Regions from separate parts of the Micromonospora sp. DT53 genome, predicted to be linked through region 2. Evidence: riboswitches for the same ligand, from Rfam matches in the RefSeq annotation. Region 2 holds a riboswitch; the other holds the start of a gene.
The links. Region 2 has a riboswitch for ZMP and ZTP ahead of ACLQ3B_RS27160 (glycine hydroxymethyltransferase). Riboswitches for the same ligand answer to the same signal wherever they lie in the genome.

Region 1 (5,089 bases), on a different contig from region 2:
CGACGTGCTCGGTCTGCGAGGGCCGGTCGCCGACGTCGCCGTGGAGATCACCCGGCAGCGCAGCGCCAACCAGCGCGGGCGTCGCCTCTTCGACATCGACGTGGCCGCGCTGTGGCAGGGCGTCGGGCCGTGCGTGTCGTTGCCCCGGGCGCAGCTGCACCGGGCACTGCTCGACGGCGTCGGTGACGCCCCGATCCGCTGGGGCCGCCAGCCGGTCGTGCTGGCCCAGGAAGGCGGCCAGGTCGCCGTCGAGTTCGACGACGACAGCACCCAACGGTACGACCTGGTGCTCGGCGCGGATGGGGTGAACTCGACGGTTCGCCGGCTCGCCTTCGACGGCCAGACCGCCCGGGACCTCGACCAGTACGCGTACCGATGGGTCGCTCCCCGCATCGACGACGAGCCGGTCTGGTCGGTGCAGTTGGGGCGCGGCAGGCAGTTCCTGACCATCCCGATCACCGCCGAGCAGACGTACTGCTACTACAACGACGGCCCGGTGGCCGACCGGCCCGGCTGGCGCGACGAGCTGGCCGCGACGTTCACCGAGCCGGCGGCCACCATGCTCAAGACCCTCGACTACGACGACAGCACCCTGCACGCCGGGCCGAACCAGGAGGTCGTGCTCGACTCCTGGTCCCGGGGGCCGGTGCTGCTGATCGGCGACGCCGCCCACGCCACCTCACCGAACATGGCCCAGGGCGCGGCGATGGCCCTGGAGGACGCCGTCGTGCTCGCGTCGTCGCTGGCCGCCGCCGATTCCGTCGCCGACGCGCTGCGTGGCTACGAGGCGCGGCGCCGCCCGCGTACGAACTGGGTGCTCAGCCAGACCCACCGCCGCGACAAGGCCACCGGGCTCCCGCCCGCGCTGCGCGACCTGGTCATGCGCCGCCTCGGCGAGCAGATGTTCCGCTCGAACTACGGCCGCCTGTTCGCCCAGCCCTGACCGGTCCGACGTGACCGGCCCGCTCACGGCAGCTGGCCCGGCCGGTCGACGATCGCGACCCGCAGGAGCGCGACAGCGCTGTACACGGACTCTTTGCCGTTGCGTATCACCGAATTACGGGTGCCAAGGTAGACGTGCGAGTCCCGATCGAAGATCAGATCCACGTTCCCGCCGAACACACCGGGCATCCGAATCGCCACCCCGTGCCGGCCGGCGACGTCCACCACGTCCCCCGATATGACGACCGCCCCGGGCTCCCCTGCCAGCACTTCGAACAGCGCCGCCAGCGCTCGGGGCGGCACGTAGCCGTCGAGCATCGACCACGCGGTGGTGTACGCCATGCTCTCGTCCCCGTACACGGCCTCCTCGTCGGCGCCTTCGGGAAGGTGCAGGTCGACCGGGTGTTCCCGAAGGTAGAGGAGCAGCTCGTCCGGATCGGTGGGTAGGTCCCCGTGGTACGCGGGGGGCTGGAACGCGTCGAGCTCCTTCGTGGGATCGGCGGCATCGTCCATCTTGAGCACCCTCAGCTCGCCCCACCCGTTCGGATCGGCCTCCGGTCGGTAACGTGCCTGCGTGTACGCGACTCCGCCGGCCGACTGCCACAGTTGGTTCCGGATGGTCTGGTACGGGCCGCTGGCCGGCAGATCCCGGATCGTGGCAAGGGATTCCGTGAAGACGTACTGGTCGGGCCGGGCGGTGAGCTCCGGCTGCTGCCGGGCCGCGTCGGCGGCCAGATGGAAGATCTCCGACGCGTTGGCCGTGGGTGGCGGCTGATCGCCCAGCCTCATGGTCTGAACCGCCAGCGCACCAGCGGTCAACGTGACCGCCAGCCCGAACGCTCCGGCGAGACGCCACCCACCGAGGAACCGGGCACGGCGGCCGGAGGGACGGGCCGCCGACGCCATCTCGGCCCGCTGAGCGACGTGTGCGGTCAGATCACCGAGGAGCTGCTCCTCGAAGCCCTGCGGCGACCGTTCGATCTCGTTCATCGTCATCTCCGTCTCATCAGGCGAGGGTGGTGGCGGGGCGGGCGAGCACGGCGCGGACGACGCGGCGGGCGCGATGCAGGCGGACCCGAGCGGCGACCGGCGACACCCCGAGCACGGTTGCCGCCTCCGCGACGGTGAGGCCATCCACGGCGACGAGTTCGACGAGCGCTCGGGTGCCCTCGGGTAGCTCGCTCAGCGCCCGGTGGGTGCGGCGGGCCGCCGACTCGGCGTCGATCCGCTCCTCGATGCGGGCGATGTCATCGGGGCCCAGGTCGCGCCGTCCGGCCAGTCGGCCGGTCACCCGCAGCCGCTGAGCCGCCCGACGTCGCTCGTCGCCGATGACGTTGCGGGCCACCCCGTACAGCCAGCCGACCTGGCTACCCCGATCCGGCCGGTACCCGGCCGCCGACTCGATCACCGCCAGGAACACGTCGGCGGTGAGGTCGGCGGCGAGGTGTGGGTCGTCGACCCGCCGCGCCACGAACCGGCCCACCGCCTCCAGGTGCCGCCGATAGAAGACCTCGAAGGCCACCGGATCGGCCCCGATGCCGGAAATGTCGTCGTCGGCTCGGCTCGGCTCATTCACAGGCCGTCCCCCTTCGTAGCCTTCACACCTCTTCTTCGTAAGCCGGAGCGCGGGTGTTACCGAGCCATCCGGCCCGTACGTGGAGCCCGCGCGGCGCTGACGGCGGCCCTGCTGGTCCAGTTGGGCAACCGCCCTGGTGATGCGGCATTATCGAAGCACCGGCGACTGGCGGCACGGGGATGGTGTGAACCATCGGGGAGCCTGTCGCGGGCGTCGACCGCCTGGGCGCCCGCGTCGAGGAACCATCATGACCACAAGCAGCACATCCGCAGAGCGCCCCACCCCGTCGGGCACGGCCCGGCTCCTGCCGGGCGCACCCGTCGCCGAAGCCGTCCTGGCCGAGACCGCGGACGCAGCCGCCCGCCTCCGCAGCCACGGCATCACCCCGAGCCTCGCCACCATCCTCGTCGGCGACGACGACGCCAGCGCCGGTTACATCGCCATCAAGCAGCGTCAGGCCGCCGCGCTCGGGTTCGCCTCCCCGCACGTGCACCTGCCTGCCACCGCCACCCAGGCAGAGCTGCACCAGGCCATTGCCCGGTTCAACAGTGATCCAGGCGTGCACGGACTGCTCGTGCAGTACCCAGTGCCCGGGCATCTGGACTACGACGCGGCGCTGCAGACCATCGACCCGGACAAGGACGTCGACGGCATGCATCCGCTGAACATGGGGCGTCTCGCCGTCGGCCTGCCCGGCCCGCTGCCGTGCACCCCCGCCGGCATCGAAGCGCTCCTGGCGTACCACGAGATCCCGGTCGCCGGTCGTGAGGTCGTCATCCTCGGCCGCGGCGCCACCCTTGGCCGCCCCCTGGCCATGCTGCTCGCCCAGAAACGCCCCACCGCCAACGCCGCCGTCACCGTCGTACACACAGGTGTGCCCGACTGGGCCCGCTACACCCGCCGCGCCGACATCCTCGTGGCCGCCGCCGGCGTACCCGGGATCGTGCAGCCTGAGCACGTCAAGCCCGGCGGCGTCGTCATCGGCGCCGGCGTCCGCTACGACGGGCGGCGCCTCCTACCGGATGTGGACGAGGCGTGCGCCGAGGTCGCCGGCGCGATCACGCCCCGGGTCGGCGGGGTCGGCCCGACCACCGTCGCGATGCTGTTCCGCAACGCCGTACGCGCCGCCGAACGCGCGAGCCAGTAGCCCGGCTCCGCTGAAGCAACATCGAAAGGTCGACATCCCGCGGGGAATTTGTAGACAACCGCATAGCTGTGGTGCGCGAGTTTGCTTTCCTACCGCGCTCAGCAATATGGAAATGAACGCACGTCCACGCGCGTGGATTCGACCCGAAACCGGGCAACGTGGTGTTGGTCACGGCACCACCGCCGCCATCGGGCCTGTGGCTCGGCTCATAGTCAACCGCGCCCTGCTACCCGAAAGTAGCGGCATATATTTCCGCTGTCCTCGGTCGAGATGGGGCGCTGCGGTGATACACGACGGCGTGGGCGGCGACCAACTCCAGATCCGAACATTTGAGTACATGCGGGCAGGGAAACCATCTTGAACAGCATTCCGTCGCTTCTTCTCGTGCACGGCGCCTGGCACGGGTCCTGGGTCTGGCAGTCGCTCATCAAGCAATTACCGGACATCGACATCCACACCGTCGCGCTACCCAGCAGCGGCAATGACCCCACTGCCCTCGGGGACCTCCACGACGACGCGGCCGTGGTCAAGGCCGCCGTCGCCGCCATCGACGGACCGGTCGTGGTAGTCGCCCACTCCTACGGTGGCGCACCAGTCACGGAGGCGCTCGCCGCCGCGGACAACGTACGCCGAATTGTTTATCTCGCCGCTTTCCAGCCGGACGTCGGCGATTCGCTCTTCTCGACCGCCGGTGGAGTTGCTCCGCCGTGGTGGGAGGTGCACGAGCGGACGGACCTGAAGGGCCAGGGTCACATCGAGCCATCGCAGCCGCGAGAGGTCTTCTACGGCGACGTCGATCCGGAGATCGCGGAACAGGCCGTTGCACGACTCGGACTCCAGTCCTGGGCCTCGACGCAGCAGCCGCTGACCGAGGCCGCGTGGCGCACCATTCCCAGCACCTACATCATTTGTGAGGCCGACAACGCTCTTCCGCCCTTCGCGCAGGAGCTCATGGCCAAGCGGGCCGACCGGGTGTTGCGGATGAACTCCTCGCACTCGCCGTTCCTTTCTCAGCCCGCCGAACTGGCCGCGCTGATCCGGCCGGAACTTTCCGCCTGACGCGGGGGCGCGGGTAGAGCGGGCGTCGCCCGGCCGGGCATACGACTGGGCGGCGGACCGCCACCCCGCATCCGGGAGTCCGAAGACCGGCCTCGCGTCATCGGCCCCCACAGGGGCGCGAGCGCAGCGGGAGCCTGCCTTGAACATCGGACTCTACGAGACCATCCACCGCCGCCGGGACGTACGTGCCCAGTTCACCGGGGCACCGATCCCCGAAGAGACGTTGGGCCGGATCCTCACCGCGGCTCATGCCGCGCCCTAGGCGCGCGAACGCCCGGGGCTCGTCGTCGCCGCCGGCGCCATCACGCCCCGGGTCGGCGGGGTCGGTCCGACCACGAACAGCACGAGCATCTGGAAACGGCGCT
Region 2 (5,089 bases):
GGGTGAGCAGGTGCTGGCCGGCCCGCCGGCCGTGTCGCTCGCCGACTACGCCGAGCGCGCCCGGGCCGTGCTGCCCCCGGACGTGTGGGACTACCTGGCCGGCGGCAGCGCGTCCGAGGTGACCCTCGCCGCGAACCGACACGCACTGGACCGGGTCGCGGTGCTGCCCCGGGTGCTGCGCGGCGTGGACACGGTCGACCTCGGCACCCGGCTGCTCGGCCGTCGGTACGCCATGCCGGTCGGGGTGGCGCCGATGGCGTACCAGCGGCTCGTGCACCCGGACGGGGAACGGGGTCTCGCGGCGGCGGCCGGTGCCGCCGGGATCCCGTACCTGGCGAGCACGCTGGGCAGCACACCCATCGAACAGGTCACCGGGGCGGGCGCGGACGTCTGGTTCCAGCTCTACTGGCTGCGCGACCGGGCTCTCGTCCGCGACCTGCTGGACCGGGTCGTCGCGGCCGGGTGCCGGGCGCTGGTGGTCACCGTGGACGTCCCGGTGCTCGGTCGACGTCCCCGGGACCTGCGCAACGCGTTCCGGCTGCCGGCCGAGGTGGTCGCCGCGAACCTCCCGGACGGTCGTGACGCGCTGGCGCACTCGGGTGCCCCCGGGGTGTCCGCGATCGCCGCGCACACCGCCGCGTCGTTCGCGCCGGCGCTGCGCTGGGCGGACCTGGCGTGGCTGCGCGAGCAGGTCGACCTGCCACTGGTGGTCAAGGGGCTGCTGGACCCGCGCGACGCGATCGAGGCGGTACGGGTCGGCGCGGACGCGGTGGTCGTCTCCAACCACGGCGGGCGGCAACTGGACGGCTCACCAGCCAGCGTGACCATGCTGCCGGAGGTCGTCGACGCGGTGGGGGACGGCTGCCAGGTGCTGTTGGACAGCGGCATCCGGGGCGGCACCGACGTGCTGCGGGCGCTGGCGTTGGGTGCGGCCGGGGTGCTGGTCGGCCGGCCGCTGCTCTGGGCGCTGGCCGTCGGTGGCGAACCGGCCGCCCGGGACGCGTTGGCGCTGCTCGCCGCCGAGCTGACCGACGCGCTCACCCTGGCCGGCTGCGCGCACACGGTGGCGGCCGGCGAGCTGCGCACCCTCGGGGTGGGGTGAGCGGTGCACCGGGCGGGTTGACACAGCGCGTTCATCGGATGGCAATGCGCGACGACCCGCGTGTCGACGTCCTGGATGGACGGTCATAATAAGCCGCATGGTTGCCTGGGAGTACGCCCTGCTCGTCCGTCGCTATCAGGGACAGGGTCGCAATTTTCACGTCTCGTTCGTCTGGTACGCGCCGGACGGGTCCCGTAAGGACATCACCGCCTACGGCGACACCGCCATCGCGCACCTCAACCGCGCCGGTCGGGAGGGGTGGGAGCTCGTCTCCGCCGCCGAGGACGTCAACAACGTCCAGGGCAGCACCGAAGTCCACCGATACCACCTGAAGCGCCCCCTGGTCTGACGGTCGCGCCCCCCGCGTCGATCATGGAGTTGTGGTGGTGGACGACTGTCGCGTACCAGCCCGGATCGGGCACCACAACTCCATGATCGACGGAAGCGGGGCTAGGCCAGGTCGATGCCGGGGTAGAGGGGGTAGGTGGCCAGCAGGTCGGTGGCCTGGCGGGCGACCTTGTCGGCGAGGCCGGGGTCCAGGGTGTACTTCGCCTTCGACGGGGTGCCGTCGGCGTTGGCGCCGGCGGTGGTCTGGGTCAGCACGGTGTGGATCAGCTCGGCGGTCTGGTCCATTTCGGCGGCGCCGAGGCCCCGGGTGGTCAGCGCCGGGGTGCCGATCCGGATGCCGGACGTGTACCAGGCCCCGTTCGGGTCCTGGGGGACCGAGTTGCGGTTGGTGACGATGCCCGAGTCGAGGAGAGCCTGCTCGGCCTGCCGGCCGGTGAGCCCGTAGCCGGACACGTCGATGAGCACCAGGTGGTTGTCGGTGCCACCGGTGACGAGCGTCGCGCCCCGGCTCAGCAGCCCCTCGGCGAGCGCCTGCGAGTTGTCGACGATCCGCTGGGCGTAGTCGGCGAAGTCGGGCCGGCGGGCCTCGGCGAGCGCGACCGCCTTGGCGGCCATCACGTGCGGCAGCGGCCCACCGAGCACCATCGGGCAGCCCCGGTCCACCTGGTCGGCCAGCTCGGGCTGGCAGAGCACCATGCCGCCGCGCGGGCCGCGCAGCGACTTGTGGGTGGTGGTCGTGACGATGTGCGCGTGCGGCACCGGGTCGAAGTCGCCGGTGAACACCTTGCCGGCCACCAGGCCCGCGAAGTGCGCCATGTCGACCATGAAGGTGGCGCCGACCGAGTCGGCGATCTCGCGCAGGATCCGGAAGTTCACCTTCCGGGGGTACGCCGAGTAGCCGCCCACCAGGATCAGCGGCTTGAACTCGCGGGCGGCCTCGGCCACCCAGTCGTAGTCGATCAGGCCGGTCGCCGGGTCGGTGCCGTAGCTGCGCTGGTCGAACATCTTGCCGGAGATGTTCGGCCGGAAGCCGTGGGTGAGGTGGCCGCCGGCGTCCAGCGACATGCCGAGCATCCGCTGGTTGCCCAACTCACGGCGCAGGGCGAACCAGTCGGCCTCGGTGAGGTCGTTGACCTGACGGACCTGGGCCTTCTTCAGGGCGGGGGACTCTACCCGGTCGGCCAGCACCGCCCAGAACGCGACAAGGTTGGCGTCGATGCCCGAGTGCGGCTGCACGTACGCGTGCGCGGCGCCGAACAGCTCCCGGGCGTGCTCGGCGGCGAGCGCCTCGACCGTGTCGACGTTCTGACAACCGGCGTAGAAGCGGCGGCCGACGGTGCCCTCGGCGTACTTGTCGCTGAACCAGTTGCCCATGGCCAGCAGGGTCGCCGGGGAGGCGTAGTTCTCGCTGGCGATCAGCTTGAGCGACTCCCGTTGGTCGGTCAGCTCGGCGCCGATGGCGTCGGCCACCCGCGGCTCGACAGCCCGGATCACCTCAAGGGCACTACGGAATGCGGTGGACTCGGCGTTGCGGGACATGCGACCTCCAACAGACGTGCGGGAAGGCCCAGGCGCTCGGCAGACGTCCACGTGACGAGGCCGCTCCCCGATGGTTGTCCATCCCCACGCGCCAGTAACGGCCTGCGCCGATCCTACCGGGCCGGGCCTGGCCGTTCGGGCCGCCCTCCGGGTGTCGGCCCACCGACGGGATTGGGCGGTCCGTCGCGGGGCACTCGGTAGGTGACCACCGCACCGCCGCGGTGCGGCCAGGGTTCGCACGGTTCGCACAGAAGGAGCCAAGATCATGACCACACCCACCTCCAACCGGCCCCTCGCGCTGGTGACCGGGGCCTCCAGCGGGATCGGGTACGAGCTGGCGGCGCAGTTCGTCGAGCACGGCTTCGACCTGGTCATCGCCGCCGAGGACGACGGCATCGACGTGGCGGCACAGAGGCTGCGCCGCGACGGCGGCCCGCAGATCTGGTCGATCCGCGTCGACCTGGCCCGGGAGCAGGGCGTCGCGGAGCTGGTGGCCGCCGTCACCGCGACCGGACGGCCGCTGGACGCGCTGGCGCTCAACGCCGGTCGCGGCGCCGGTGGGGCCTTCGTCGGCGGCACCGACCTCGCCGACGAGCTGGAGATCGTCGACCTCAACGTGCGCTCGACGGTGCACCTGGCGAAGCGGTTGCTGCCTGGGATGGTCGAGCAGGGTGCGGGCCGGGTCCTCTTCACCTCGTCGATCGCCTCCACCATGCCGGGGCCGTTCCAGGCGGTCTACAACGCGTCGAAGTCGTTCGTGCAGTCCTTCGCCGAGGCGCTGCGCAACGAGTTGAAGGACACCGGTGTCACGGTGACCGCGCTGATGCCCGGGCCGACCGACACGGAGTTCTTCGAGCGGGCCGACATGGCGCACACCCGGGTGGGCGCGGGCCGCAAGGACGACCCCGCGAAGGTCGCCGCGCAGGGCTTCGAGGCGATGATGAAGGGTGATCAGACGGTCACCGCCGGCTCGCTGATGAACAAGGTGCAGACCGCCGCCGGCAAGATCATTCCGGACAAGCTCAAGTCCGAGCAGCACCGCAGGATGGCCGAGCCGGGATCGGGAAGCTGACCCGCGGCGCACGACGAAGGGCCCGGCAGGATGCCGGGCCCTTCGCTGTGAGCGGGTGCCTCAGGCCGTCACCGCATCGAGCGCCTTCTTGATCGCCTTCGGCGCGGTGGGGGTACGCGGCGCGTCCGCGCGCAGCGCGATCATCTTCTCGCCGATCTCCTGAAGCTGCTTGCGGCCCAGCGCGTCGCGGACCTTGGGGAACCACTCCTCCTCTTCCTCCTCGACGTGGTGGGTGACGTTCTCGATCAGCACCGTCGTCTTGGCGTTGAACCGCTCGTCGTCGGCGTCCATGCTGGCCAACTCGGCGCAGAGCACATCGGCGACGTGGTGTTCCTCGTACGACTCGAGGATGTCGTCCTCCAGGTCGGGCAGCAGCCGGCGGACCTCCGGGTACATCACCTCGTTCTCCAGATAGGTGTGCACCGTCAGCGCCTCCAGGATCTGGTCCACCAGCTTCTGCCGCTGGCTCGCCGGCCCCTCCTCGGCGTCCTGGAAGGCCTTGAACAGGCGGCGCATCTCCTTGTGGTCCTCTTTGAGCAGGACGATGGCATCGGTCGACACCGGTATGACCTCCCTGAAAAGTCTCGGTTGGTGGAGTTCCGGTACCCCCACGCCGAATGCGGAAACAGGTGAAACCACCTCAGACCATGGCCAGGGTGCGGGGGATCTCCTCGAGCAGTTCCCGAGCCAGGAAGCCGATCCGGCCGTAGCGGGGGATCAGCCGCTGGCCGCTCACCGAGTGCGCGAACGAGCCCCAGCAGGCCGCCTGCGCCGGGTCGGCGCCCCGGGACAGCAGCCCCGCCAACAACCCGGCGAGCACGTCCCCGCTGCCGGAGGTGCCCAGCCCGGCGTCGCCGCTCTCCTCCCGCCAACCCCGCCCGTCCGGGGCGGCCACGTGCCCGTACAGCGACACGACCGCCTCGTACCGGTCGGCCAACTCGGCCGCCTCGGTGTCCAGGTCGTCGCCCGGGTCCCGTCCGAGCAGGTGCGCGGCCTCGGTGACGTTGGGGGTGAGCACCACGGGCCGA

Region 1: linked by a shared signal. The riboswitch ahead of ACLQ3B_RS33215 (bifunctional 5,10-methylenetetrahydrofolate dehydrogenase/5,10-methenyltetrahydrofolate cyclohydrolase) and the one ahead of ACLQ3B_RS27160 (glycine hydroxymethyltransferase) in region 2 are both predicted to bind ZMP and ZTP.

Annotation. Positions count from the first base shown of each region.
Region 1 covers NZ_JBNCKM010000017.1:14,174-19,262, reverse strand. The annotation lists gene ACLQ3B_RS33230 (FAD-dependent monooxygenase) at 1-943, shown strand, start outside; gene ACLQ3B_RS33225 (CU044_5270 family protein) at 967-1,932, opposite strand; gene ACLQ3B_RS33220 (RNA polymerase sigma factor) at 1,949-2,518, opposite strand; ZMP/ZTP riboswitch at 2,670-2,752, shown strand; gene ACLQ3B_RS33215 (bifunctional 5,10-methylenetetrahydrofolate dehydrogenase/5,10-methenyltetrahydrofolate cyclohydrolase) at 2,766-3,665, shown strand; gene ACLQ3B_RS33210 (alpha/beta hydrolase) at 4,023-4,724, shown strand; partial or broken gene ACLQ3B_RS33205 (nitroreductase family protein) at 4,870-4,983, shown strand.
Region 2 covers NZ_JBNCKM010000010.1:40,749-45,837, forward strand. The annotation lists gene ACLQ3B_RS27150 (alpha-hydroxy acid oxidase) at 1-1,102, shown strand, start outside; gene ACLQ3B_RS27155 (hypothetical protein) at 1,191-1,451, shown strand; gene ACLQ3B_RS27160 (glycine hydroxymethyltransferase) at 1,553-2,989, opposite strand; ZMP/ZTP riboswitch at 3,009-3,098, opposite strand; gene ACLQ3B_RS27165 (SDR family NAD(P)-dependent oxidoreductase) at 3,255-4,061, shown strand; gene ACLQ3B_RS27170 (hemerythrin domain-containing protein) at 4,122-4,622, opposite strand; gene ACLQ3B_RS27175 (NAD(P)H-hydrate dehydratase) at 4,702-5,089, opposite strand, start outside.